Regions from separate parts of the Streptomyces sp. NPDC051684 genome, predicted to be linked through region 1. Evidence: riboswitches for the same ligand, from Rfam matches in the RefSeq annotation. Region 1 holds a riboswitch; the other holds the start of a gene.
What was found. A riboswitch is a leader RNA that binds a small molecule or an ion and turns the genes downstream of it on or off. The one in region 1 is predicted to bind cobalamin.
Positions count from the first base shown of each region.

Region 2: another riboswitch for cobalamin. It lies ahead of ACIA8D_RS27615 (FecCD family ABC transporter permease); the one in region 1 lies ahead of ACIA8D_RS34030 (ABC transporter substrate-binding protein).

Region 1 is NZ_JBITCS010000038.1:38,080-45,673, reverse strand. Features, by position in the region: gene ACIA8D_RS34045 (ABC transporter ATP-binding protein) at 1-1,058, opposite strand, end outside; gene ACIA8D_RS34040 (ABC transporter permease) at 1,055-1,888, opposite strand; gene ACIA8D_RS34035 (ABC transporter permease) at 1,885-2,832, opposite strand; gene ACIA8D_RS34030 (ABC transporter substrate-binding protein) at 2,834-4,396, opposite strand; cobalamin riboswitch at 4,449-4,577, opposite strand; gene ACIA8D_RS34025 (class I SAM-dependent methyltransferase) at 4,770-5,552, shown strand; gene ACIA8D_RS34020 (short-chain fatty acyl-CoA regulator family protein) at 5,600-7,021, opposite strand; gene aceA (isocitrate lyase) at 7,417-7,594, shown strand, end outside.
Region 2 is NZ_JBITCS010000025.1:23,496-31,089, forward strand. Features, by position in the region: gene ACIA8D_RS27580 (ABC transporter substrate-binding protein) at 1-361, shown strand, start outside; partial or broken gene ACIA8D_RS27585 (ABC transporter substrate-binding protein) at 378-587, opposite strand; gene ACIA8D_RS27590 (hypothetical protein) at 498-884, shown strand; partial or broken gene ACIA8D_RS27595 (HAD-IC family P-type ATPase) at 1,017-1,553, shown strand; gene ACIA8D_RS27600 (hypothetical protein) at 1,716-2,048, opposite strand; gene ACIA8D_RS27605 (ABC transporter substrate-binding protein) at 2,170-3,183, opposite strand; gene ACIA8D_RS27610 (ABC transporter ATP-binding protein) at 3,215-3,976, opposite strand; gene ACIA8D_RS27615 (FecCD family ABC transporter permease) at 4,049-5,137, opposite strand; cobalamin riboswitch at 5,243-5,377, opposite strand; gene ACIA8D_RS27620 (hypothetical protein) at 5,812-5,976, shown strand; gene ACIA8D_RS27625 (collagen-binding domain-containing protein) at 6,336-7,594, opposite strand, start outside.

The sequences.
Region 1 (7,594 bases):
CCCTGAGTGGGTGTGGTCAGGCCGGCCAGTACCCGAGCGAAGGTCGTTTTGCCCGAGCCCGAGGGGCCGAGCAGCGCGGTGCGGCTTCCCGGCGGGAAGGCCAGGGATATGGGCCCGGTCAGGGGGTCGGCCGAGCGGCGGCGTACGACGACGTCCGTGGCAGACACCCCGGCACCTTCGCGCGATTGCGACGCTGTTGTTCGTGGACTCGGAACCCGGCCGGCAGCAGTTCGGTGTTCCGCTGCCAGAAGTTCGCGGGTGGCTCGGTGGCGGGCAGCGCCGAGAGCCGCCTCGGGTCGCCTTCCGCCTGGGTGGGCGGCGTTCGGGACGCTGAGCAGGTCGGACGTCGGCCCCTCGTCCACGGCCCGGCCTTGCTCCAGGACGATGACGCGGTCGGCCGTCTCGCGCACCATCGGCAGGTCGTGGCTGAGGAGGAGGACGCCCGCCCCGCTGTCGGCGAGGCGGCGCACCGTGCGCCCCAGAGCGTGGGCGAGTGCCGGGTCGAGACCGCTGGCCGGCTCGTCCAGGACGAGCAGCCGTGCGCCGGTCACCAGAGCGGATGCGAGGGCCACCCGCTGCTGCTGACCGCCGGACAGTTCGTGCGGGAACCGGCGGCGTACCGTCTGCCATTCCAGACCGGCCCGTGCCAGCGCCCGGGTCGCGGCGGTGGTGCGCGCGTCCCGTCCCGTGTGAGCCAGAGCGGCCAGTTCCGTGAGGGCGCGGCCGGTCCGGCGGACCGGGTCGAGGACGCTTTCCGGGTGTTGGGGCAGGTGGGCGGCGCGCCCGGCCCGAGCGGCGCGACGTCGCGCGGGTGTCAGGGACAAGAGGTCGGTGCCGTCGAGCGAGACGCGTCCCCTGAGCTCGATCCCGTTGCGCGCGGCGCCGAGTGCCGCCAGTCCGAGTGTGGTCTTGCCGCTGCCCGAAGGGCCGATGACGGCCAGTACCGTCCCGGCCGGAACGGTCAGGCCGACGCGGTCCAGCAGGGGGCGCACCGCTCCGTGCGCATGGGCGGAGATCTCTGGGACCTCCAGCAGCGGCGCGGACTCGGTAGGGGTCACCGTTGACCTCTCCTACGGGCGAGGGTGCGGTCCACGAGCAGGTTGCTGCCCACGCACAGTGCCGTGAGCAGCCCGGCGGGGACGATCACGGCGGCGGGCTGGGTGAACAACGCATCGCTGTTGCGTTCGATGAGGACGGCCCAGTCCGGTGAGGACGCGGGGAGCCCCAGGCCGAGGAAGTTGGCGGACGCCAGGAGGTAGAGCACGAGGGAGAAGCGGCCCGCCGCGTCGGTGGCCAGGGGCGCGGCCAGCTCCCGTGCCAGGTGCCGCAGATGGATGTACGCCCAGCCGTGTCCTTGCATGCGGAGCGCCTCGACGACCGTGCGGGCGCCCGGGGCGAGTGCGGCACCGCGGACCAGGCGCGCGACGGCGGGCACCTGGAGCAGCCCGGCGACCGTCACCAGCCAGTACCAGTCGCGATGGCCCGTCGCAGCCAGGGTCATCAGGACCAGCAGCCCGGGGAAGGCGAGCAGAACGTCCAGGGTGCGCATCACCGCCTCATCGAGCACGCGCCGGGGCCCGGCGGCCAGCAGACCCAGGGGCACGCCCGCGACCAAGCCGATCAGGAGGGCTCCCACGGCGCTTCCCAGCACTGATGCTCCGCCGTGCAGGACGAGCGACAGGACGTCGCGCGCCAGGACATCGGTACCGAGCACATGCCCCGCGCCTGGCGCCTGCGAAGGCAGCGCGTCGGTCTGCGGCGACGTGTCGCCCGCGAGCCACGGCCCCACCAGGGCGGCGAACAGGGGCACTGCGAGAAGGAGCAGTGCGATCCAGGGGCGTCGGCGTCGCCCTGTGCGCAGTCTCGCGGTCTGGGTCAGTGTCGTCATACGGCCATCTCCCGTCGGGGCGCCAGGCGATGGGCGACCAGGTCGGCCACGAGATTCACGGCGACCGCGGTTCCGGTGAAGAGCAGCGCGTACGTCTGTACCTGCGGGAGGTCGCGGTTCTGCACCGCCTCGACGAACCCGTTACCGAGCCCGCGGAATCCGAAGACGGCTTCCACCAGCACGGCGCCGCCCAGCAGTCCTTCCACGCAGCGGGCGTACTGCTGCGCCGCCGGGCCGAGCGCGTTGGGCAGGACGTGCCGGAGCACCACCGTGCGCTCCCGTACCCCGAGCAGCCGCAAGTGCTCGGCTACGGGGCCATGCCGCTCCCCCGCGACTCCGGCGCGGACCTGCCGGGCCAGATCGCAGAGGTGCCGTGCCGTGAGTACGACCACGGGAAGCACCAGGACGGACGGCTGCCGCAGCAGACCTGCCGTGTCCATTCCGACCGCGGTGGCCGGAAGCAGCCCGGCCGCGAGCGAGACCGAGGCGACCAGCAGCAGCGCGAGCACGAACTCGGGCACGGCGTGCAGCAGCACCGTGGCCGTGTTCAGGGCACGGTCGAGCCGACTGCCTTCTCGCAGCCCCGAGACCGTGCCGAGCAGCGGCGCCAGTACGGTGACCAGGATCAGCGCCGGTACGCCCAGGAGCAGCGTCACGCCGATCCGGCGGCCGATGTCGTCGCCCACCGGCAGCCCGGTGGTCAGCGAGTGCCCCAGGTCGCCGGTGAGCAGGTGGCCGAGCCAGTGCCAGAAGCGGGGCCAGGCAGGTTCGTCCAGCCCCAACTGCTGGCGCAGCGCCGCGACTTGTTCCGGCGTGCCGAGTTCACCGCGCAGCACGTCGGCCGTGTCGCCGGGCAGCAGCGCGCCAACGGCGAACACGGCGACCAGCACCACCAGGCACTGCAAGAGCGCCAAGAGGGAGCGCCGCAGTACGTAGCCGCGCACGTCAGGCCAGGCGGACCCGGTCGAAGCGGGCCCAGTTGTGCGAGTTCGGCGGCGCCGCGCGCAGCCCGCCGACCGAACGGCTGATGGCGTCGTTGGCGTCGGAGAAGGCCCACACCAGCAGTCCGGACTCGTCGCGGGCGATCTTCTGCGCGCGGGCGAGCAGGCCCAGCCGCTCCTGCTCGTCACGGGTGGTGCGCGCGCGGTCGAGGAGCGCGTCGAACTTCTTCGAGGCGTATTGGGTCTGGTTCCGGGCCGCTCCCCCGCGGACCCGCTGCTGGAGGAAGTCGGAGACGGGCAGGGTGGAGGTGGTGTTGAAGGCGGCGACGCCCTTGGTCTTGATCTCGCTGAAGTAGGTGCTGGATGCCCGGGTGTTGGCGGTCAGCCTCAGCCCGATCTCCCGCAGCTGCCGCGCCATCAGGTCCGCCGCGGGTTCCCATGCCGCGTCGACCGAACTGGTCTCCACGGTGATGCGCAGTCCGTCCGCGCCTGCTTGCTTCACCAGCTTGCGCGCCGCGTCGACGTCCCGTTCGCGGGGCGTGAGGTCGTCGGGGTAGCCGCGCAGTCCCATCCCGAAGAGATCGTTGCCGGCTTCGCCGTGTCCAGCCAGTGCGATGCGGACGAGCGCCTGCCGGTCGATGCCCAGCTGCACGGCACGTATGAGGCGCGGGTCGTCGAACGGTTTGCGGCCGGTGCGCAGCAGGAGTTGCTGTGCGGTGGCGCGCTTCGCGGTGAGCAGGCGCGTCGAGCCGTCCTTCTTCAGCCGTTCCACGGAGGCCCCGGCCATGTCAGCCGCGTAGTGCACCTGGCCGGACAGGAGGGCGTTGAGCCGCGCGGACTCCTCGTTCGCGGGAACGATCTCCAGCTCGGCTATGTGCGGGGCGCCGCCCCAGTGGTCGGCCCAGCGCTTGTAGCGGGCGGTGCCGCCCGGCGTGAAGGACACGTAGGTGAAGGGGCCGGAGCCTATGGGCTTGCGGAAGTCCGTCGTCCCGTCCGGGATGATCTCGGTGCCAGGGCCCGCGAACACGGTGGGGAACTCGAAGTTCGGCGCCTTGAGAACGAAGACGACGGACCCGTCGCCGTCCGCCTTGCTCGCGGTGAAGTCAATCGCGGACAGCAGGACCTGCGACGGCGAGCCGACCTCGGGGTCGGCCGCGCGCCGGTAGCTGTAGAGAACGTCCTTGGCGGTGACCGGCTTCCCGTCATGGAACCGGGCCTTGCGCAGCCGTACGCTCCACCGTGTTCCCGAGGCGTCGCTCTCCCAGGACTCCGCGAGCCTCTTACGGACGGACATGTCGTCGGCGTACGTGCCGAGCGTGTCGTACAGGGCCTTGGCACGGGCCTGGTCGACGAAGTTCGGGGCGACGTGCGGATCGAGGGTCTCCTGCGAGCCGCCCGACGTGAACGCGGCGCGGAACCGATCACCTCCGCCGCCGTCCTTCGTATCGCCGCCACAGCCACTGAGCAGGCCGGTCCCCGCGAGCGCCAGCGCACCGCCGGCGGCGAGCACACCTCTGCGACCGGGCTCCGGGCGCCGCCCCGGCTCCGTCCGGGCATGCGTCGTCACAGTCGATCCTCTCCGGGGTGTCCTCGCCCCTGACGTCAGACCGGCGACGGGTCAGTCTCCTGGCTCCCGGATCGTCGCTCGCCTCCGCCTTCCCGTCCGCGCTCGCGGACAGTGGCGTGCAGAAGGATCGCTCCCCGGTCACAGTGGCGGGACCGCGCCGGAATCGCACCGGCTTCCTGGTCCCCGTCGCCCTGTGCGCCCATTGTGGCGTACGGGGCGATGGGGACCGGCACCCGGTTCCCCGGCGGTCGGTGGGGGCGGTCGTACGCACCTGTCGCGGCTCTGCCCACAATGTCCACCGGCGCCGACAGCGGACGGCCCGGAGCCTCACGCAGGCTCCGCGCGAAGCACCAGGAAAGGGACAGCCACACTCATGACAGCAACACCTCTCGACGGCTGGCAGCACTGGCAGACCAGCTGGGACCGCCAGCAGGAGTGGTACATGCCCGACCGGGAGGAGCGGTTCCGGGTCATGATCGACACGGTCGAGGCCGTGGCAGGCACCGCTCCGCGCGTCCTCGATCTGGCCTGCGGCACCGGCAGTATCACCGACCGCCTGCTGCGCCGGCTCCCCGAAGCGACCGTCACCTGCGTCGACATCGATCCGCTCCTGCTGGCCATCGCCCGCGGCCATTTCGCCGGCGACGACCGCGTCACCTTCACCGAGGCCGACCTGACCGACGCCGCCTGGACCGAACGCCTCCCCCACACGTCGTACGACGCCGTGGTCACCGCCACCGCCCTGCACTGGCTCGACACCGAACCCCTCGACCGGCTCTACGGCGATCTGGCCCGCCTGCTGCGCGACGGTGGAATCTTCCTCAACGCCGACCACATGAAGGACGAGTCCGCGCCCCGCCTCAACGCCGCCCTGGCCGCCCTCCACACCGACCGCCAGACCCACCAGCGGCAGTCGGGTTCTCTCGACTGGGCCGACTGGTGGGGCGAGGCAGCGCGCGACCCGCACCTCGCCGACGCGGCCGTCGAGCGCTTCGCCCTGCTGGGCGATCCGCGACAGGCCCGCACGGACCCATCACACCGGGATCGCCCGACCGCCACCCAATGGCACATCGACACACTGCTGCGCCACGGGTTCGGCGAAGCGCGCCAAGTGTGGTGCTCGGCGAGCGATGCGCTGATTGCCGCGCTGCGCTGAATTCCAGCAGCTGTGTACGCCCCCGCAGAGCACCCCTGCTGGACTCGTCACCTCGCAGTCGCGCCCGTCGAGCCGCCAGGCGCCACCGGATACGGCACGAAGGTGCTGGAGTTCTGGTCGATCCTCAGGGTCCGGCCGAGCGGTGGTGCCGCCCGCTGCGGGCACTCCAGCCGCTCGCAGACCCGGCAGCCCATGCCAATGGGAGTGGCGGCGGCTGTGCGGCCGAGGTCAAGGCCGTCGGAGTAGACGAGCCGGTGGGCGTGGCGGAGCTCGCAACCGAGGCCGATCGCGAAAGCCTTGCCCGGCTCGCCCCAACCGCCGCGGTGCCGAGTGACGGCCCGGGCGGTCCACAAATACCTCTGCCCGTCTGGCATTTCGGCAACCTGGACGTGGATGCGGCCGGGGGCGGCGAAGGACTCGTAGACGTTCCACAGGGGGCAGGTGCCCCCTGCGCGCGAGAAGTGGAAACCCGTCGCCGACTGCCGCTTCGACACGTTGCCTGCTCGGTCCACGCGGACGAAGGAGAACGGCACGCCGCGCAGACGGGGCCGTTGGAGGGTACTGAGGCGATGGCAGACGGTCTCGTAGCCCAGGCCGTAGTGGTCGGTGAGGCGTTCGATGTCGTAGCGCACGGCCTCTGCCGCGGTGTGGAAGTCGCGGTACGGGAGGATCAGCGCGGCGGCGAAGTAGTTGGCGATGCCGATGCGCGCCAGGGCCTGGGCCGGTGAACCGGGCGCGAAGTCCTCGGCGGCCTGCCGGTCGAGGTCGTCCGCGTGTTCCAGCAGGGCGAGTTGGGTGGCCATGCGGAAGGCGCGTTGGCCCGGACGCAGCCTTGTCGACAGGTGCAGGGTGCGCGACGGCGCGTCGTAGTGATGCAGGCTTTCAGTGGTCTCTGTGCCGAGACGGACGCCGTGCCGATCAGCGAGGCGTGCCGTCAGCGCGCTGAGTACCTCGCCGGGCCGGATACCGATGGTTGCGGCCAGGTCCTCCGCCGCGAGGTCGGTGTCGTGAAGGTAGTTCTGGCGGCGATAGAAGTAGTCGCGGATCTCCTCGTGCGGCGAGCGCGGCGCGTCGAGACCGGTGTCGCGCTCACCGCTGCCGCCGACCAGTTCGGCCAGCCGTTGATTGCGGCGGCCGAGGTCCAGCAGGACCTGTGCGACCGCGGGCATCCGGGAGGCGAGGTCGCTCAGGTCGGTCGCGGAGACGCGGGCCCCGTCGATCTCGCCGGCCAGCGCCTCACGCAAGTCCGCGACCAGACGACTGGTGTCCCGCTCGGAGAAGAAGCCCGGGTCGACGCCGAACACCTCGGTGAGCCGCAGCAGGACCGGGACCGTCAGAGGGCGGGAGTCGTGCTCCATCTGGTTCAGGTAACTGGGTGAGATGCCCAGAGTCCGGGCCAGCTCGGCTTGGCTCATGCCGCGCTCCTCGCGCAGCCTGCGCAGCCGGGCGCCCGCGTACGTCTTCCCCATGGTCCGCGTTCTCCTCCCCCGTTAGGGACGGCTCAGCGTACGCGAACACCCCTCGTGTGAACCCTTCGCAACCTTGGCAATCACGGTCTGGAAGATTCGCAGAAGTTGGCATTGATCCACCCTTGTTGGCACTGAGTGCCAGTGCCAGAGTTCCAGTGCGGCCCACCGGATCCCGGCGGGTGCAACCCGGAACCGGGGCACGATTCACGCCCTGACGTCGGAGATCCCGGCATCGGTTGTGCTCACGTCGGCAGTACTGCTCAGCTCATCACCGCGAGGGGACGGTGGGCCGCACACCCTCGCAGGACACACAGTGCCATCAGATGCGCGGCGTCTTCTGTGGGGGTGACTGGATTCGCAGCCGAACAGCCGAACGACCGAGGAGACGGACCGTCATGGCAGACACCCGTACGCAGGCAGCCGACGAGCTCATCCGCCGCTGGGCCACCGACCCGCGCTGGAAGGGCATCGACCGCACCTACAGCGCCCAGGACGTGGTCCGTCTGTCGGGCAGCGTCCGCGAGGAGCACACCCTGGCCCGGCGCGGCGCCGAGCGGCTGTGGCGCCAACTGC
Region 2 (7,594 bases), on a different contig from region 1:
CGGCTCCCAGGAGACCCTCGACCCGCACGTCGCACCGAACTTCGTCGACCAGGCCCGCGCCAAGGCCCTCTACGACACGCTCGGCACGTACGCGGACGACATGTCGGTCCGCAAGCGGCTCGCCGAGTCCTGGGAGTCCAACGCCTCCGGCACCCGCTGGCACATACGCCTGCGCGAGGCGCGCTTCCACGACGTGAAGCCGGTCACCGCCAAGGACGTCCTCTACAGCTACCGGCGCGCCGCCGACCCGAAGACCGGCTCGCCCTCGCAGGTGCTGCTCTCCGCGATCGACTTCGACGCCAGCAAGGCCGACGGCACGCAAGCAGCGCCGGCAACTCCGCCTCGGGCCGGGTCAGCTTGAGTTCGACGGTATGGGCCCCGATGGCACGGGAACGCTTCAGGTCGATGATGGACAGCGAGTTCTTCGCCAGCCGCTCGGAACTCTTCGGATCGAGGATGCGGGAGAGCGAGAACAGCACGTCCTCCGCCTCGAAGGCGTGACCGTCGTGGAAGCGGGCCGGGCGCAACTGGAAGCGCCAGACGGTGAGATCGGCGTTCGCCTCCCAGCTCTTCGCGAGCCGTGGCACCGGACGCAGTGTGTCGCCCAGCTCGACCAGTTTGTCGAAGACCGCCTTGCAGCGCGCCTGGTCGATGAACTGCCGTCCCACGTGCGGATCGAGCGTCTCCTTGGCGCCGAACCCCGGGAACACCGCCCGTATGGTCCCGCCGCGCCGCGCCTCGGCTTCGACGACGACTGGTCCGCGGACGCACCGCAGCCGGAGAGCAGCGCCGTCCCGACGGCCACGCCTCCCGCCAGCGACAGCACCGCGCGGCGGCTCCGTGAAGCAGCGACCGTCCGGTCCACTACGACCCTCACCCCTTAATGCACGTCATGTGCAATAACGGAATCATGGCAGATGGTGTAGGTGCCGGAAGAGGGGGTGTCATCACCAGGACGTCCTCACTCCGTCGCGGCGACGACGCTGGGCTTCTGGCTGAGGGCGGGCGCCGAGGCGCAGCTGGGGGTGCGCCCGGTCCTGGCCGCCGGCGACCGGGATGCCCCGGCCCGTGCCGTCGCGTCCCAACTGGCCATCGACACGGTCCACGCGGCCTGCTTGCCCGAGGACAGGGCCGCGCTCGTCGCCGTGCTCAAGGCCGAGGGGCGCCGGGTGGCGGTCGTCGGTGACGGTGTGAACGACGCGGCGGCGCTCGCCTCGGCGGACCTGGGGATCGCGATGGGGGCGGGCGCGGGCGCGGCGATCGGCGCCGCGGACGTGACCCTGGTGCGCGGCGACATCGAGGCACTGGCCGACGCCGTCCGCCTGTCCCGCACGACGCTCGCCACCATCCGCGCCAACCTGGTCCGGGCGTTCGGCTACAACGCCGCCACTGTCCCGCTGGCCATGGTCAGTCTGCTCAACCCGATGCTCGCCGCGGCGGCGATGTCGGTCAGCTCGGTGCTTGTCGTCGCCAACAGCCTGCGGCTGAGAGCCTGGCAGCCCGCTCCGGTCCGTTCGCGGGGGCCCCGGCGCGGCGAGAGGAGCGCCTGGTGACGGTCTCCCCGCCCGACGCCGGCCGGTCCGGACGTGCCTGGCGGCTCAAGCAGTCCGCACTCGCCGCGGCCACACCCCTGATCGCGTGCCTGCCGGCCCTGGCCGGGGGTTGACCTGCGTGACCAAGCCCTCGATGGTCGGCGGCGGACGCAGGAGGTTCGGTCAGCGGCGCAGTGCCGACAGCAGTCCCTCGCACGCCGTCGCCGCCCGCTCGGCCGCCGTCGAGCAGATGCGGCAGTGCTCCCGGTGTGCCGCATGCCGTCCGCACTGGTCACGGGCGTCGCGGCAGGCGATGAGGCAGGCATCGAGCTGCGCCGTGATCAACGGACGCTGGGCGTCGTCCCCGCGCAGCAACAGCCGCGACGTGGTGCCGGCCACGTCCGCACAGTCCAGATTCTGGGTGATCGCCTCGCGCAGGGAGTCCGCGTCCTTGTCGGCGAGCATGCCCGCCGCGCAGGCGCTGCTCGACTGCTCGCAGACGGTCAGTTCGGTCACGGCACGGGCGAGGACTTCGCTGTCGATCCTCGATGGCGGCCGAGCGCGCTTCCGTCGACCCTGACGGTGTCCACGATCGCCCGCATCGCCCGGACGGGCGCTGTCCCCGGGCGTCGTTCCCTCAGGAGGAGGCGCCGTGCAGGCGCAGGTACGCGCCCAGCCGCTCGATCGCCGAGGGGTTGCGCGGGCTCTCGACGAGGTCGGCGTAGTCCAGGGTGTAGATCCGCTTGTGCTTGATCGCGGAGACGTTGCGCAGGGGCGGGTAGGACAGCAGGAACTTCTTCTTCTCTTCGGCGCTCGTCGTCCCGTAGTCGTTGATGACGATGACGTCCGGATCGCGCTTCACGACCGTTTCCCAACCGACCGTCGTCCACGAGTCCTTGAGGTCGTGAACGATGTTGACGCCCCCTGCCTCGCTGATGATCTGCTCGGGCGCGGCGTAGCGGCCCGAGGTGAAGGGCTGGTCCTGGCCGCTGTCGTAGAGGAAGACCGACGGCCGGTCCGCCCTCTTGGGAGCCTTGGCGCGGACCGCGGCGACCGTGGCCTTGTACTGCTTGATCAGCTTCTGCGCGCGGTCCTCGACGCCGAAGATCCGGCCGAGGTTGTCCAGGTCCGTGTAGAGCGCGTCGAGGGGCGGCATGATGCCGCGCGAGGTGTCGGTGCGGGCGTTGCGGCAGGACTCGGTGAGCAGGTACGTGTCGATGCCGTCCTTGTGCAGCTCGTCCGGTGTCAGCGTGTTCTCGTTGAATCCGTAGTTCCAGCCGGCGAAGACGAGGTCGGCGCGTGCCGAGAGCGCGATCTCCTTGGTGACGCGGTCCTTGGAGAGCCACTTCACCTCGTCGTACGCGTCCTTGTACGGGAGGCCTTCGGTGGTGCCCTTGTCCGCGGGCATGACATATCCCGCCATGCGGTCCTCGAGGCCGAGCGCGAACATGAGCTCGGTGATGCCGACGTCGTTGGTCACCACGCGGTCCGGGCGCTTTTCGTACGTGACCTTCTTGCCGCAGTTGGTGACGCTCACCGCCTTCGGTCTCGCGGACTTGTCGTCCTTCGCGATCTGCGCGCCGCAGCCGGTGAGGCTGAGCGTGAGGGCGGTGGCGAGGCCGAGGGAGACGGAGGAGAGCAACGTGCGCACGGGGAAACCTTTCAGAGGAGGCGTCAGGGAGTCAGGAAGCCAGTGGATCGAAGAGGAACTGCAGGGTGCCGGTTCCGGGGTGGCGCACGCGGTGTGCCCGCACGCCGAACACCTCGGCGAGCAGTGCGGGTGTCAGGACCTCGTCCGGGTGGCCGGAGGCGACGACCCGGCCGGCCTGCAGGACGTGCAGGCGGTCGCAGTGGGCGGCGGCGAGGTTGAGGTCGTGCAGGGCCGCCAGCACGGTCGGCCCGCTCGCGCGGACCTGGCGCAGCACGTCCAACTGGTGGGCGATGTCGAGGTGGTTGGTGGGCTCGTCCAGGACGAGAACGCGCGGCTCCTGCGCGAGCGCGCGTGCGATGAGCACGCGCTGCTTCTCGCCGCCGGAGAGCGACAGGAAGCCGCGCGCGGCGAGGTGTGCCACCCCGGCCCGTTCCAGGGCGTGCTCGCAGATCGCCCGGTCGCGTGCGGCGGACCGGTCGCGGTGGGGCAGTCGCGCCATCGCGACGACCTCGGTGACCGTGAAGTCGAACTCCGTGGACGACTCCTGCGGCAGCGCGGCGAGCATCCGTGCGGCGGCCCGGGGCGTCATGCCGTGCACGTCCTCGCCCCCCACCCTGACGACGCCCGCGTCGGGGCGGCGCGCCCGGTAGGCGCACCGCAGCAGCGTCGACTTGCCGCTGCCGTTGGGGCCGACCAGCCCCACGAAGGTTCCGGCAGGCGCGTCGAGGGTGACCTCGTCGACGAGCCGTGCGCCCGCCACCTCGACCGAAACGTCCTCGACATCGAGTCGCACGTCGTGTCCTCCAGAGCAAGCTTCAGTACGGGTGGTCAGTGGGGGAGTCGGTACGGGTAAAGGACGGCGAACTCAGCGGCCGGAGAGCGCGTGACCACCGCGCCGCATGAGCATCAGGAACGCGGGCACGCCGAGGGCGGCCGTCACCGCGCCGACGGGCAGTTCGGTCGGGGCGAGCAGCACGCGGGACAGCACGTCCGCCCAGACGAGCAGGACCGCCCCGGCGAGCGGCGCGACCGCGAGCACCCGTGCGTGGGAGGCGCCGACGAGGATCCGTACGAGATGCGGAACCATCAGCCCGACGAAGCCGATCGCCCCGCTCACGGCGACGACCGTGCCGGTGACGGCGGCGGTCACGACGAACAGTTCACGCCGCAGCCGGTCGGGCGGCACACCCAGCGCCGCCGCGGTCTCGTCCCCCATCGAGAGCGCGTCGAGGGCCCCTGCCCGCACCCTGAGCCACAGCCAGCCCGCCAGCACGGTCGCGGCGGCCAGCGGAATCTTCGGCCAGGTCGCCCCGCCCAGGCTGCCGAGCAGCCACATCATCGCCGAGCGGGCCGCCTCGCCCCGCTCGGCACCGAAGACCATGACGGTGGTGACCGCCTGGAAGCCGTAGGCGAGTGCCGTGCCGGTCAGGACGAGCCGCAGCGGGCTCAGCCCGAGCGGCGAGCGGGCCACCGCGTAGACCACGAGGGTCGCGGCGAGTGCCGACAGGAAGGCAGAGAAGGAGAGAGCCCACACGCCGAATCCGGCGAGCGCGCCGAAGAGGATGACCGCGTTGGCGCCCACGGCGGCGCCGGAGGAGATGCCGAGCACGAACGGATCGGCCAGGGCGTTGCGCACCAGCGCCTGCACCGCGACGCCGACCGCGGTGAGCCCCGCACCGACCACGGCCGCGAGCACGACGCGAGGAAAGCGGATCTCCCACACGATGGTGTAGGCGCCCACGTCGTCGGTGCCGAGACTCCCGCCGCTGATGCCCGCCCACATGAGCCGCAGTACCCGCTCCCAGCTGACGCCCGTCGCCCCGAGCGCGACTCCGCACGCCAGCGAAACGCCGAGTACGCAGATGAGCCCGACGATCAGCGGGGCCGTGGGTATACGTCCGCGGGCGGCGTCGGCGGACGCGGAGGGGGTGGCGGGAGCGGCGGTGCGGGACAAGGCGGGCGCACATCCTCCGGGTCGGCGCCGGCGGCGCGACACACAGGGCACCAGAGGAGCCCGGAGGTTCTGGCGGTCCTGTTCGCAGTCCACGGCGAACGGTTGACACATCGACACGCCTGCCGCGGGTGACCGGACTCGCACGGCCTGACCAGGCCGCGCACACCGTTGCGGGACAGCGCCGGAGTCTCACCGGCTTCCCCCACGAGAGGCCTCCGCACAGTAGCAAGCGGAGGTGAGGGGTGACGCCCGGGTGGGGCTTTGCCTGCATTGCCCTACTGCTGCCGAGTTACTGGAGGCCCAATGCGCCGACGATGTCGTCCGGCGGACAAGGGGACGTCAGGGGGCAGGGCAGCGCGACAGTTACGCTCACGGTTGTCCTAACGGAGTTTCGCGGATACAAACACGAGCAACGCCAACCGCAGCGTCCGTCTGAGCTTCCTCGGCCAGTGAGTTGCTTTGGTGCGACTGTAGAGGGATCCTCCGGCCGTACCAACTGAGTAGCCCCAGTGGATGCCGGGTGAGCGTGTCACATCTGATAGGAGATTCTTCGTCTGCTGGCGGCACAGCAGCTGCACCCATGTTGACCAGGCGAAACGGTAGTTGGTGCGGCCCCCGGTCGGGGGCCGGTCCGGAAATGGTCCGGATCTTGTGTTCTCGGATACCGGATATCCGTGGCGACCAGCACGTTGGCGCTGCTCGCCACATTCGTTTGTGCAGAAGTTGTTCGTTGCCCGTTGCTGACGGCGGAGCGGTCCGAGCCGGGGGAGAAGGTCATCCGCTTCGCCCGCAACGCCGACCTGATCATGGAGTGCGTCCCAGGCCGCGCCACGGTCTGAGAAAGCCGCTCCCCAGACGCTTGGGTGGCACTGGCGTCCGAGTATTTGCCGTCCTTTAGGTGCGGTTTGGACGTAATCTGCAGTCGGGTCTGCCGCAGTAACCTCCGTGTCGCGGCAGACCCGACTTTTTCCAGCGGTGGCCGAGGGTCGAGCAGCCGGATGGATGTCGGCCCCTGTATCCATCCGTACGCCATGAGGGGACCGACACCGGCGCGGTTGGGCTGGCCGAACTCGCGCACTATCCGATCGTCCTGACGCTCCACCGTCTTTGGGGTCGCGGGCAGCACGGGACCATGCGCCTCACGATCGGTACCAGGCTGTGACCCACCGGCAGATGCGGGCAGCCGGCCGATAGAACCTCAGTTGTGGTGGCCGTTCCGGCGCGGGCGGCGTGACCAGTACAGGGCTCCGGCGCCGCCGGCCATGAGGGCGGCCGCGATGCCGCCGATGACGAGGGTGGCGGTGCGGTCGGCTCCGGTGTGGGCCAGTTCCGGCCCGCTGGGGCTGGGGCTGGGAAGTGGTGCCTGCGAGGTCGGAGGTGACGTCGGTGTAGGGGTGGGAGTCGTAGGCGGAGCTGTGGTGGGGCTCGGTGTGGGGGTGTCGGTGGGAGACGGCGTTGGTGTCGGGGTGGGACTGTCCGTGGGAGTTGGGGTGGGACTGTCCGTGGGCGTCGGGGTCGGGGTGTCCGTCGGCGTAGGTGTGGGTGATGCGTCGTCGCAGTCCACGTTGCCGTCGAAGGGGTGGTAGTGGATCTCTCCGGCGTTGACGGGGGTTCCGCCGGTGGCTGCGGTGGAGCCCTGGACGAGGGATTTGACGATGACGTCGCCCTCGATGTTGGAGGGGTCGAGGTCGATCAGCTCGGCTGATGGGGCGTAGATGGTTCCTTCGATCTGGTCCCCGTCGGGGTTGGTGATGCGGGTGGCGTCGGGGAAGTCCCACAGGATGTGGTTCTGCGAGGAGCCGACGCCGGCCATGGTGGGGGTGTGCCAGGTGAAGTTCCCTGCCTCGGCGGTGGTGTCGACCACGATGACGAACGGTGCGTCGGCGGTGGGCTGGTTGAGGAGTGTGAACGTGGAGATGTTGTTGAGCATGGCGCCGGTCAGGTGCAGGACGTTGGTCCTGCCGGGATCCAGCTGGACCTTGATCTGTGAGTTGGGCGGGATCGTGGACTGATCGGGCAGCGGGTTGCCGTTCCCGTCGAGCAGGGTGACGTTGTTGGCGCAGCTCGCCATCTGTGTGGCCCGGTCGCGGTAGGTGCCGAACAGGCCTGGGAAGTCCATGAGGCTGGACGGCCCGACCGCTGTGGCAGGCTCTTGTGTGCTCAGTTCGATGCGGGGGGTTCCGTCGTAGGCCGTGGATGGCGCCGTCACGTGGGTGTTGACCGAGGCGCCGTTCTGGTCCTGGTTGCGGACCTGGCTGCCCGTCAGGTCACCGATCTTGAGGTAGCCGTTCTGCAGGACCTTCAGTACTCCGGTGGGGCTGCTGTTGCCGTAGTCGATACGGCCGCCCACGAGGAGCGCGGTGGGGCGTGCGTCGCCGGGCGCGGTGTAGGTTCCGGCCGTGTTGAGCGAGACGTTGTAGCCGGCCCCAAAACTGAGATTCCCGCCGACCGCGACCG